One region of the Streptomyces sp. NPDC058663 genome, then DNA from elsewhere that is predicted to be linked to it. Evidence: predicted binding sites of a transcription regulator. Region 1 holds the regulator's gene; each other region holds the start of a gene.
What was found. Region 1 encodes HrcA, which represses chaperone genes, less so after heat shock. Its sites were predicted from a motif close to TTNGCACTCNGNNNNNCNGAGTGCNAA; they were not measured.
Positions count from the first base shown of each region.

Region 2: the regulator HrcA is predicted to act here: its motif matches at 1,941-1,967, upstream of groES (co-chaperone GroES).
Region 3: the regulator HrcA is predicted to act here: its motif matches at 1,793-1,819, upstream of groL (chaperonin GroEL).

Region 1 covers NZ_JBHXRV010000018.1:55,891-59,150, forward strand. Annotated here, with positions in the region: gene dnaJ (molecular chaperone DnaJ) at 33-1,172, opposite strand; gene hrcA (heat-inducible transcriptional repressor HrcA) at 1,173-2,189, opposite strand; gene ACFWVV_RS15490 (MBL fold metallo-hydrolase) at 2,367-3,107, shown strand.
Region 2 covers NZ_JBHXRV010000006.1:140,637-143,896, reverse strand. Annotated here, with positions in the region: gene groL (chaperonin GroEL) at 1-1,361, opposite strand, end outside; gene groES (co-chaperone GroES) at 1,490-1,798, opposite strand; gene ACFWVV_RS06540 (polysaccharide deacetylase family protein) at 2,076-3,035, opposite strand; gene ACFWVV_RS06535 (polysaccharide deacetylase family protein) at 3,032-3,260, opposite strand, start outside.
Region 3 covers NZ_JBHXRV010000033.1:53,779-57,038, forward strand. Annotated here, with positions in the region: gene groL (chaperonin GroEL) at 1-1,593, opposite strand, end outside; gene ACFWVV_RS23675 (cold-shock protein) at 2,034-2,237, opposite strand; gene ACFWVV_RS23680 (MoaD/ThiS family protein) at 2,728-3,003, opposite strand; gene thrC (threonine synthase) at 3,061-3,260, opposite strand, start outside.

The DNA.
Region 1 (3,260 bases):
CGGCCCCCGCCCCTGCCGCAGCCCGCCCGATTTCAGGTCCGGCCGTTGAAAGCGTCCTTCAGCCGCGAGAACAGTCCCTGCTGTCCCGGCTGGAACTGGCCCTGGGGCCGCTCCTCGCCGCGCAGCTTGGCCAGCTGGCGCAGCAGGTCCTCCTGCTGCTGGTCCAGCTTGGTCGGGGTGAGCACCTCGACGTGCACGATCAGGTCGCCCCGGCCGCCGCCGCGCAGATGCGTGACGCCTCGCCCGTGCAGCGGCACCGACTGGCCCGACTGCGTCCCGGGCCTGATGTCGATCTCCTCGACGCCGTCGAGGGTCTCCAGCGGCACCTTGGTGCCGAGCGCGCCCGCCGTCATCGGGATGGTCACCGTGCAGTGCAGGTCGTCGCCGCGCCGCTGGAAGGTCTGGTGGGGCTGCTCGTGGATCTCCACGTACAGGTCGCCTGCGGGGCCGCCGCCGGGGCCGACCTCGCCCTCGCCCGCGAGCTGGATGCGGGTGCCGTTGTCGACACCGGCAGGGATCTTCACGGTGAGCGTGCGACGCGACCGTACGCGGCCGTCGCCGGCGCACTCCGGGCACGGCGTGGGCACGACCGTGCCGAAGCCCTGGCACTGCGGGCAGGGCCGCGACGTCATGACCTGGCCGAGGAACGACCGGGTGACCTGCGAGACCTCACCGCGGCCGCGGCACATGTCACAGGTCTGCGCGGAGGTGCCGGGGGCCGCGCCCTCGCCACTGCAGGTCGTGCACACCACGGCGGTGTCGACCTGGATCTCCTTGGTGGTGCCGAAGGCCGCCTCGTTGAGGTCGATCTCCAGGCGGATCATGGCGTCCTGGCCGCGGCGGGTCCGCGAGCGCGGTCCGCGCTGCGAGGCCGTACCGAAGAAGGCGTCCATGATGTCGGAGAAGTTGCCGAAGCCGCCCTGGCCGAAGCCGCCGGCCCCGCCGCCGCCCGACTGGGACAGCGGATCGCCGCCGAGGTCGTAGACCTGCTTCTTCTGCGGGTCCGACAGCACCTCGTAGGCGGCGTTGATCTCCTTGAAGCGCTCCTGAGTCTTCGGATCCGGATTGACGTCCGGGTGAAGCTCACGCGCAAGACGCCGAAACGCCTTCTTGATTTCGTCCTGGGAAGCGTCGCGGCGCACGCCGAGAACGGCGTAGTAGTCCGTGGCCACTTACGACTCCGCCAGGATCTGTCCGACGTAACGTGCCACTGCGCGTACCGCTCCCATCGTTCCGGGGTAGTCCATGCGGGTCGGTCCGACCACGCCTAGTTTGGCGACTGCCTCGTCGCCCGAACCGTAGCCGACTGCGACCACGGACGTAGAACTGAGTCCTTCATGGGCGTTCTCGTGCCCGATACGTACGGTCATACCGGACTCGGTCGCCTCACCGAGCAGCTTCAGCAGAACCACCTGCTCCTCCAGCGCCTCCAGAACGGGGCGGATGGTGAGCGGGAAGTCATGGCCGAAGCGGGTGAGATTGGCGGTGCCGCCGATCATCAGCCGTTCCTCGGTCTCCTCCACGAGCGTCTCCAGAAGAGTCGCCAGAACCGTCGAGACGGTTCCCCTGTCCTCCGGATCGAACGACTCGGGAAGTTCCTGCACCAGCTGCGGTACGTCGGAGAAACGGCGGCCGACGACCCGGCTGTTGAGCCGCGCCCGCAGATCCGCCAGAGACGTCTCGCCGAACGGCGCCGGGCAGTCGATCATGCGCTGCTCGACGCGGCCGGTGTCGGTGATCAGCACCAGCATCAGCCGCGCGGGGGCAAGTGAGAGCAATTCCACATGCCGCACCGTCGACCTGGTCAGGGACGGGTACTGCACGACGGCCACCTGCCGGGTCAGCTGCGCGAGCAGCCGCACGGTACGGGCGACGACGTCGTCGAGGTCGACGGAGGCGTCCAGGAAGTTCTGGATGGCCCGCCGCTCCGGCGTGGACAGGGGCTTGACCCCCGCCAGCCGGTCGACGAACAGCCGGTAGCCCTTGTCCGTGGGGATGCGCCCGGCACTCGTGTGCGGCTGGGCGATGAATCCCTCGTCCTCCAAGGCCGCCATGTCGTTGCGGACGGTGGCCGGGGAGACGCCGAGCTGATGGCGCTCGGTGAGCGCCTTGGAGCCGACGGGCTCCTCCGTGCCGACGTAGTCCTGGACGATGGCGCGCAGCACTTCAAGTCTGCGTTCACTGAGCATCGCGCACACCTCCAAGCCGTGTTGTTCCCTGGTGCGGGTCGGTCGGTCGTCCACGGGCGTGTTCCCCGCCGCCCCGCCTGGCACTCCCCGTGCACGAGTGCCAGCCACTGTCCGGGCCAGTGTACGGCGGCGGGGTGCCACCCGAACAAGGGCGACTGCTCACGCTAGCGTCACGGTATGGACTTTCAAGGGGAAGAGCCCGACGCGGACACGGACTGGGAAGGACTCGCTCCGGGTGTCGCCCGGCTCCGGCTTCCGGGCTGGGACGCCACTGTCGGCCTGGTGGCAGGGGCGCACGGGGCGCTGTTGTACGACACCGGCTCGACGCTGCGCGAAGGCGCCGGGATCCGTCGCGGGGCCGAGGCGCTGCTGGGCCGCAGAGTGACGCACATCGCGCTCAGCCATCCGCACTTCGACCACGTCCTGGGGACGGGTGTCTTCGCGGGGGCGGAGGTCTTCGCCGCCGCCGGCATGGAGACGCTCCTCACTTCGGAGCGCGAGTCGATCGCCGTCGACGCGGTACGCCAGGGAGTCGATCCGGGCGCCGCCGCCGAGGCCGCAGAACTGCTGACCGCCCCCCGGCACCTGGTGTCCGGCGAGCGCACCCTCGATCTGGGCGGCGGCCGCACCGTCCTGCTGGCCAGCCTGGGCCCCGCCCACAGCTCCCACGACCTGGTGGCCCTGGTGCCCGGCGTCGGCGGCGCCCCCGGGGTGGTCTTCTGCGGCGACCTGGTGGAGGAGTCGGGCGACCCGCAGGCGGGCCCCGACGCCGTCCCCGGGCGCTGGCCAGAAGCCCTGGACCGGCTGCTCGCGCTGGGCGGCGAGAGCGCGGTGTACGTCCCCGGCCACGGGGCCGCGGTGGACGCCGCCTTCGTCCGCGCGCAACGCGACACCCTGGCGGCCCGCTTCGGCGTCTAGGCGGGGCGTCCTCTGTGGCCGGGCGGGGGCGGATGGCTTCCGCGGCCGGGCGGCACGGGCGGCCTCCGGGCGCGGCCAGGGGGCGGGTGGCTTTCCCGGCCGGGCGGGCGCGGATGGCTTCCGGGCGCGGCCCAGGGGGCAGGTGCCGTGCCG
Region 2 (3,260 bases), on a different contig from region 1:
ATCCAGCGCAGCGGCTCGACGGCGGCGCGGCGGACGACCGCGACACCCGTGGCCTCGTCGCCGGTCTTGCCGAGGTTGCCCTCCAGGACCTTGACGGCGTGGACGAGCGCGGAGCCACCACCGGAGACGATGCCCTCCTCGACCGCGGCGCGGGTCGCGGAGATGGCGTCCTCCAGACGGTGCTTCTTCTCCTTGAGCTCGACCTCGGTCGCGGCGCCGACCTTGATCACGCAGACACCGCCGGCGAGCTTCGCGAGGCGCTCCTGGAGCTTCTCGCGGTCCCAGTCGGAGTCCGTGGACTCGATCTCGGCCTTGATCTGGTTGACGCGGCCCTTGACGTCCTCGGCGTTGCCGCCGCCGTCGACGATGACCGTGTCGTCCTTGGAGATGGTGACGCGGCGGGCGGTGCCCAGTACGTCGAGACCGGCCTGGTCGAGCTTGAGGCCGACCTCTTCGGCGATGACGGTGGCACCGGTGAGGGTGGCCATGTCACCGAGCATCGCCTTGCGGCGGTCGCCGAAGCCCGGGGCCTTGACGGCCACGGCGTTGAACGTGCCGCGGATCTTGTTGACCACGAGGGTGGAGAGCGCCTCGCCCTCGACATCCTCGGCGATGATCAGCAGCGGCTTGGAGCCACCGTTCTGGATGACCTTCTCCAGGAGCGGCAGCAGGTCCTGGATCGAGCCGATCTTGCCCTGGTGGATCAGGATGTACGGGTCGTCGAGGACGGCCTCCATACGCTCCTGGTCGGTCACCATGTACGGGGACAGGTAGCCCTTGTCGAAGGCCATGCCCTCGGTGAAGTCGAGCTCCAGGCCGAAGGTGTTGGACTCCTCGACGGTGATGACACCGTCCTTGCCGACCTTGTCCATCGCCTCGGCGATGAGCTCGCCGACCTGCTGGTCCTGCGCGGAGAGCGCGGCCACGGCGGCGATGTCGGACTTGTCGTCGATCGGGCGGGCGGACGCGAGGAGCTCCTCGGACACGGCCTTGACCGCGGCGTCGATGCCCTTCTTCAGGGCGGCCGGGGAAGCGCCGGCGGCGACGTTGCGCAGACCCTCGCGGACCAGCGCCTGGGCCAGCACGGTGGCGGTGGTCGTACCGTCACCCGCGATGTCGTTGGTCTTGGTCGCCACCTCCTTCACCAGCTGGGCGCCGAGGTTCTCGTACGGGTCGTCGAGCTCGACCTCACGCGCGATGGTGACACCGTCGTTGGTGATGGTCGGGGCGCCGAACTTCTTGTCGATGACGACGTTGCGGCCGCGGGGGCCGATCGTCACCTTCACGGTGTCGGCAAGCTTGTTGACGCCGCGCTCAAGGGCGCGACGGGCGTCCTCGTCGAACTTCAGAATCTTCGCCATGGAGCTTTTCAAGTCCTCTCGGAATTACGAACTGCGCAAAATGAACTACGCCCCCGGCCGCCCGGCGTGTATGCGGGGGCCAGGGGCGCAGTCAACAAATGCGGGAAGTGAGTTACTCCCCGGCCTGCTTACTTCTCGATGATCGCGAGAACGTCGCGGGCCGAGAGGACGAGGTACTCCTCGCCGCTGTACTTCACTTCGGTGCCGCCGTACTTGCTGTACAGCACCACGTCGCCGACGCTCACGTCGAGCGGAAGCCGCTCGCCGTTCTCGAAGCGGCCCGGGCCCACGGCGAGGACGACGCCCTCCTGGGGCTTCTCCTTCGCGGTGTCCGGGATGACCAGGCCAGAGGCCGTGGTCTGCTCGGCGTCGAGCGGCTGGACCACAATGCGGTCCTCAAGCGGCTTGATGGCAACCTTGCTGGCGGTCGTCACGATCCGGTCTCCCCCTTCGGAGATCTCACGGGGTTAACAGTCTGGGGTGGCGACCAGGTGGATCCGTCGTCGCGGGTGCCGGACCTGCCCGTCGCTGCGTTGGCACTCTCCATTGGTGAGTGCCAGAACCGAGACTATGACGCGGTTAGCACTCGGTCAAGCGGAGTGCCAATCGAAGCCCCCCGGCGGTGCGCGGACCCGGTCCCCCACCGGGCTCCGCGAACGCCCCGGCGCGCCGCCCCGGGCGTCACTCCGGCGCGCCGCCCCGGGGCGGTCCTCCTCAGAGGTAGTCCTCCAGTTTCGCCACCGTGAAACCCTGCTCCTGGATGCGGCGCAGCATGCGGGCCGTCATCTCGGTGATCGTCGAGCCCTTGAGCTCGTCCGGGCCGCGGAAGTGCGCGAGGACGATGTCACCGGGCTTGAGCCGGTCGCCCTCCGCGTAGCGCATGTTGTTGATCTGCATCGACTCGCGCCACAGCACCAGCGCGCGCACCCCGCAGCTTCCCGCCGCCCGCACGGTGTCCGCGTTGTAGTTGCCGTACGGCGGGCGGAAGAGTGCGGGTCTGGTGCCGAAGCGGGCCTTCAGCCGGTCCTGCTGGCCGCAGATCTGGGCGCGCTGGCCTTCGTAGGCAAGGGTGCGCAGGTTCGCGTGCCCCGTGGTGTGGTTCTGGACGGTGGCACCGGCCGCGCGCAGCTGCTCGAAGTGCCCGTAGTCGCTGCCGGCCACGCTGTCGGTCAGGAACATGCTGATCGGCAGCTTCAGCTCCCGCACCATCCGCACGAAGGCGGGGTCCTTCTCCGCGCCGTCGTCGAAGGTCAGGAAGACGACCTTGTCGCGGGTGCGGACCCGGTCCAGCACGACGGGCGGTCCGGACGCCTTGAGCACGGGCGTACGGTCCGGCTTCACCGGAACGGGCGCGAGCGGCCCGGCCAGCCCCCACCGCGCGTACGCCTTCGCCGCCACTCCGCGGGCGTCGACCCCCGGCGCGACGGGCGCCGCCCGCCCTGGCACCCCTTCCCCGGCCCGGCCCCCCGGCACCGCGCTCGCGGCACCGGCACCGGCACCGGCACCGATCCCGGTCCCGGCTCCCGCGGACACCTCGGGGCGCCCGGGCGAGGCCCCGGCCCCCGCTCCGCCGCCCTCCGTCTGGGCGCAGGCTCCCGTCACCGCGACGAGCACACCGACCGCCACCGCTCGCGCCACCCGTATCCCCGGCCGGCCCACCCGTCCACGTCTCACACGTAATCCTCCAGCTTGGCCACGGCGTAACCCTTGGCGGTGATGGTCTTCATGACGCGACGAATCATGTCGGGCATGGATCCCTTCCAGTCACCCCGCCCCCGGAAATGCGTGAGGACGATGTCACCGGGGTGCAGATCGCGGTCCCATTCGCGCCATTCCATCCGGTCCGGGAAGGCCTCGGCCGCCCACAGGGGCACGGCCTTCACACCGCACGACTTGGCC
Region 3 (3,260 bases), on a different contig from region 1:
ACCCGGGGCGGCAGCGCCGGCCTTCTCGGGCTTGTCGGCGATGACGGCCTCGGTGGTGAGGAACAGCGCGGCGATGGACGCGGCGTTCTGGAGGGCGGAGCGCGTGACCTTCGCCGGGTCGATGATGCCCTCGGCGATCATGTCGACGTACTCACCGGTGGCGGCGTTGAGGCCGTGACCGATGGGCAGGTTGCGGACCTTCTCCACGATGACGCCACCCTCGAGACCACCGTTGACGGCGATCTGCTTGAGCGGGGCCTCCAGCGCGAGGCGCACGGCGTTGGCGCCGGTCGCCTCGTCGCCCGTGAGCTCCAGCTTGTCGAAGACGGCCGAGGCCTGGAGGAGGGCGACGCCACCACCGGCGACGATGCCCTCTTCGACGGCGGCCTTCGCGTTGCGAACGGCGTCCTCGATGCGGTGCTTGCGCTCCTTGAGCTCGACCTCGGTGGCGGCACCGGCCTTGATGACGGCCACGCCGCCGGCCAGCTTCGCCAGGCGCTCCTGGAGCTTCTCGCGGTCGTAGTCCGAGTCGCTGTTCTCGATCTCGGCGCGGATCTGGTTGACCCGCCCGGCGACCTGGTCGCTGTCACCGGCGCCGTCGACGATGGTCGTCTCGTCCTTGGTGATGACGACCTTGCGGGCGCGGCCGAGCAGGTCGAGCCCGGCGTTCTCCAGCTTGAGGCCGACCTCTTCGGAGATGACGGTGCCGCCCGTGAGGATGGCGATGTCGTTCAGCATGGCCTTGCGGCGGTCGCCGAAGCCCGGGGCCTTGACGGCGACGGACTTGAAGGTGCCGCGGATCTTGTTGACGACCAGGGTGGAGAGCGCCTCGCCCTCGACGTCCTCGGCGATGATCAGCAGCGGCTTGCCGGACTGCATGACCTTCTCGAGCAGCGGAAGGAGGTCCTTCACGTTGCCGATCTTCGAGTTGACGATCAGGATGTACGGGTCGTCGAGAGCCGACTCCATGCGCTCCATGTCGGTCGCGAAGTACGCCGAGATGTAGCCCTTGTCGAAGCGCATGCCCTCGGTGAGCTCGAGCTCCAGGCCGAAGGTCTGCGACTCCTCGACCGTGATGACGCCTTCCTTGCCGACCTTGTCCATCGCCTCGGCGATGAGCTCGCCGATCTGGGTGTCGGCGGCGGAGATGGAGGCCGTCGAAGCGATCTGCTCCTTGGTCTCGACATCCTTCGCCTGCTCCAGGAGCGCGGCGGAGACGGCCTCGACGGCCTTCTCGATGCCACGCTTCAGGGCCATCGGGTTGGCACCCGCGGCTACGTTGCGCAGGCCCTCACGAACCAGCGCCTGCGCGAGGACGGTCGCGGTCGTCGTACCGTCACCGGCGACGTCGTCCGTCTTCTTCGCGACCTCCTTGACGAGCTCGGCACCGATCTTCTCGTACGGGTCCTCGAGCTCGATCTCCTTGGCGATGGAGACACCGTCGTTGGTGATCGTGGGGGCGCCCCACTTCTTCTCAAGGACGACGTTGCGGCCCTTGGGGCCAAGGGTGACCTTGACGGCGTCGGCGAGCTGGTTCATGCCACGCTCGAGGCCGCGCCGGGCCTCCTCGTCGAACGCGATGATCTTGGCCATGTGAAGTGGTCCTCCCAGGACGTAGGGGGCACCCCCTGCTCCTTAAGAGCTTGGGGGAGGATTTTCTCCGGACCGGTGGTCGGCGCCCGCGACGGACGGCCCGAGAGTGCGGAGGAATCCTTACCCCAGCACCCTTCGGACCTCACCTACCTGGTCCAAGTTTCTGTCACTCTCACGGGGAGAGTGCTAACGCCAATGATTAGCACTCGGCATAGGAGAGTGCAAGCGACTACCACGGATCGCGGGCCGCGCGGCCCGTCGCCGGCCGGCCGCGGCGGGGGTCTGACGCCTCGGTGACCTGGGGCGGAGCGGGAGACGCACCCCTTGGCGGCCCTCGGACGCACCAAGGGCCCGTACCCCTGGTGACGGGATACGAGCCCTAGGTGCGTGAGTGCTGATGAAGTCGCTGAAGTGTGCGTCGGTGGCCGATCGCGCCGAGATCAGACGGCGAGCTTGACCATGTCCGCCTGCGGACCCTTCTGGCCCTGCGAGATCTCGAACTCGACTCGCTGACCTTCTTCAAGGGTGCGGTAGCCGTCCATCTGAATCGCGCTGTAGTGGACGAAAACATCCGCACCACCGTCGACCGCGATGAAGCCGTACCCCTTCTCCGCGTTGAACCACTTGACGGTGCCCTGAGCCATGCCTAACTCCCCTATTACTGGCCCTTGCGCGGGACCGCACTTCGCGGCCCCGGGTCAGACCCCACCCGCCGACAGGAACGCGGTAGGTGTGCGCCGAAGCGCGTCGACCGCGGCTGAATGTATCCGCCCAACTGCCCTCTGCAACAGGTCAATTGGACGAGAAATCTAGGAAGGCCCGAATGGCCGGATCGGTCGACTGCCCGCGTTCCGGGGCAAGTCGGGCCGGACATAATGTGCGTTTCGGCGGCAAAGGGGGCGAATACGCGGGCCCCAGTTTGTCGCGTTCTCATCTGCGCACGGCAGGGACGAGCGACGGGGCTTCCCCTACTCTACCTCTTTCAACCATGCAGAATTGCCCCCTCCGTTTGTGAACGGAGGGGGCAACTGGGGGTACCGCGGCGCGCGTTGGGGACGCCTGCACGCCCCCACGCCCAGGACTCAGCCTGCGGCACTGTGCCCGATGGTCAGCCTCCGGCACTGCGCTCGACGGTCAGCCTCCGGCGACGGCCGGGATGATCGACACGCCGGCGCCGTCCGGAGTGGCCGTCTCCAGGCCGCTCTCGAAGCGCACGTCGTCGTCGTTCACGTACACGTTCACGAAGCGGCGCAGCTTGCCCTGGTCGTCCAGGACGCGGGCGGCGATGCCCGTGTGGTTCTTCTCCAGGTCGGCGATGACCTCGGCGAGGGTGCCGCCCTCGGCGGTGACCTCGGCCTCGCCGCCCGTGTACGTACGGAGGATGGTGGGGATGCGGACCTTGACGCTCATGGTGTTTCTGCCTTCCGGTGCGTACGTACGAGGTTCAGCGGCTCAGCGGGCCGGGATTCAGCGTGCCAGTCCGGCGTCGCGGAACGCCTGAAGGCTCGGCCGGATGGTCGCGGAGGGTCCCGTGGTCGGGGCCACCGCGTCCAGCGTCTTGAGGCCGTCGCCCGTGTTGAGCACGACGGTGGTCAGCGCCGGGTCGAGCAGTCCGGCCTCGATGAGCTTCTTCGTCACGCCGACGGTCACCCCGCCCGCGGTCTCCG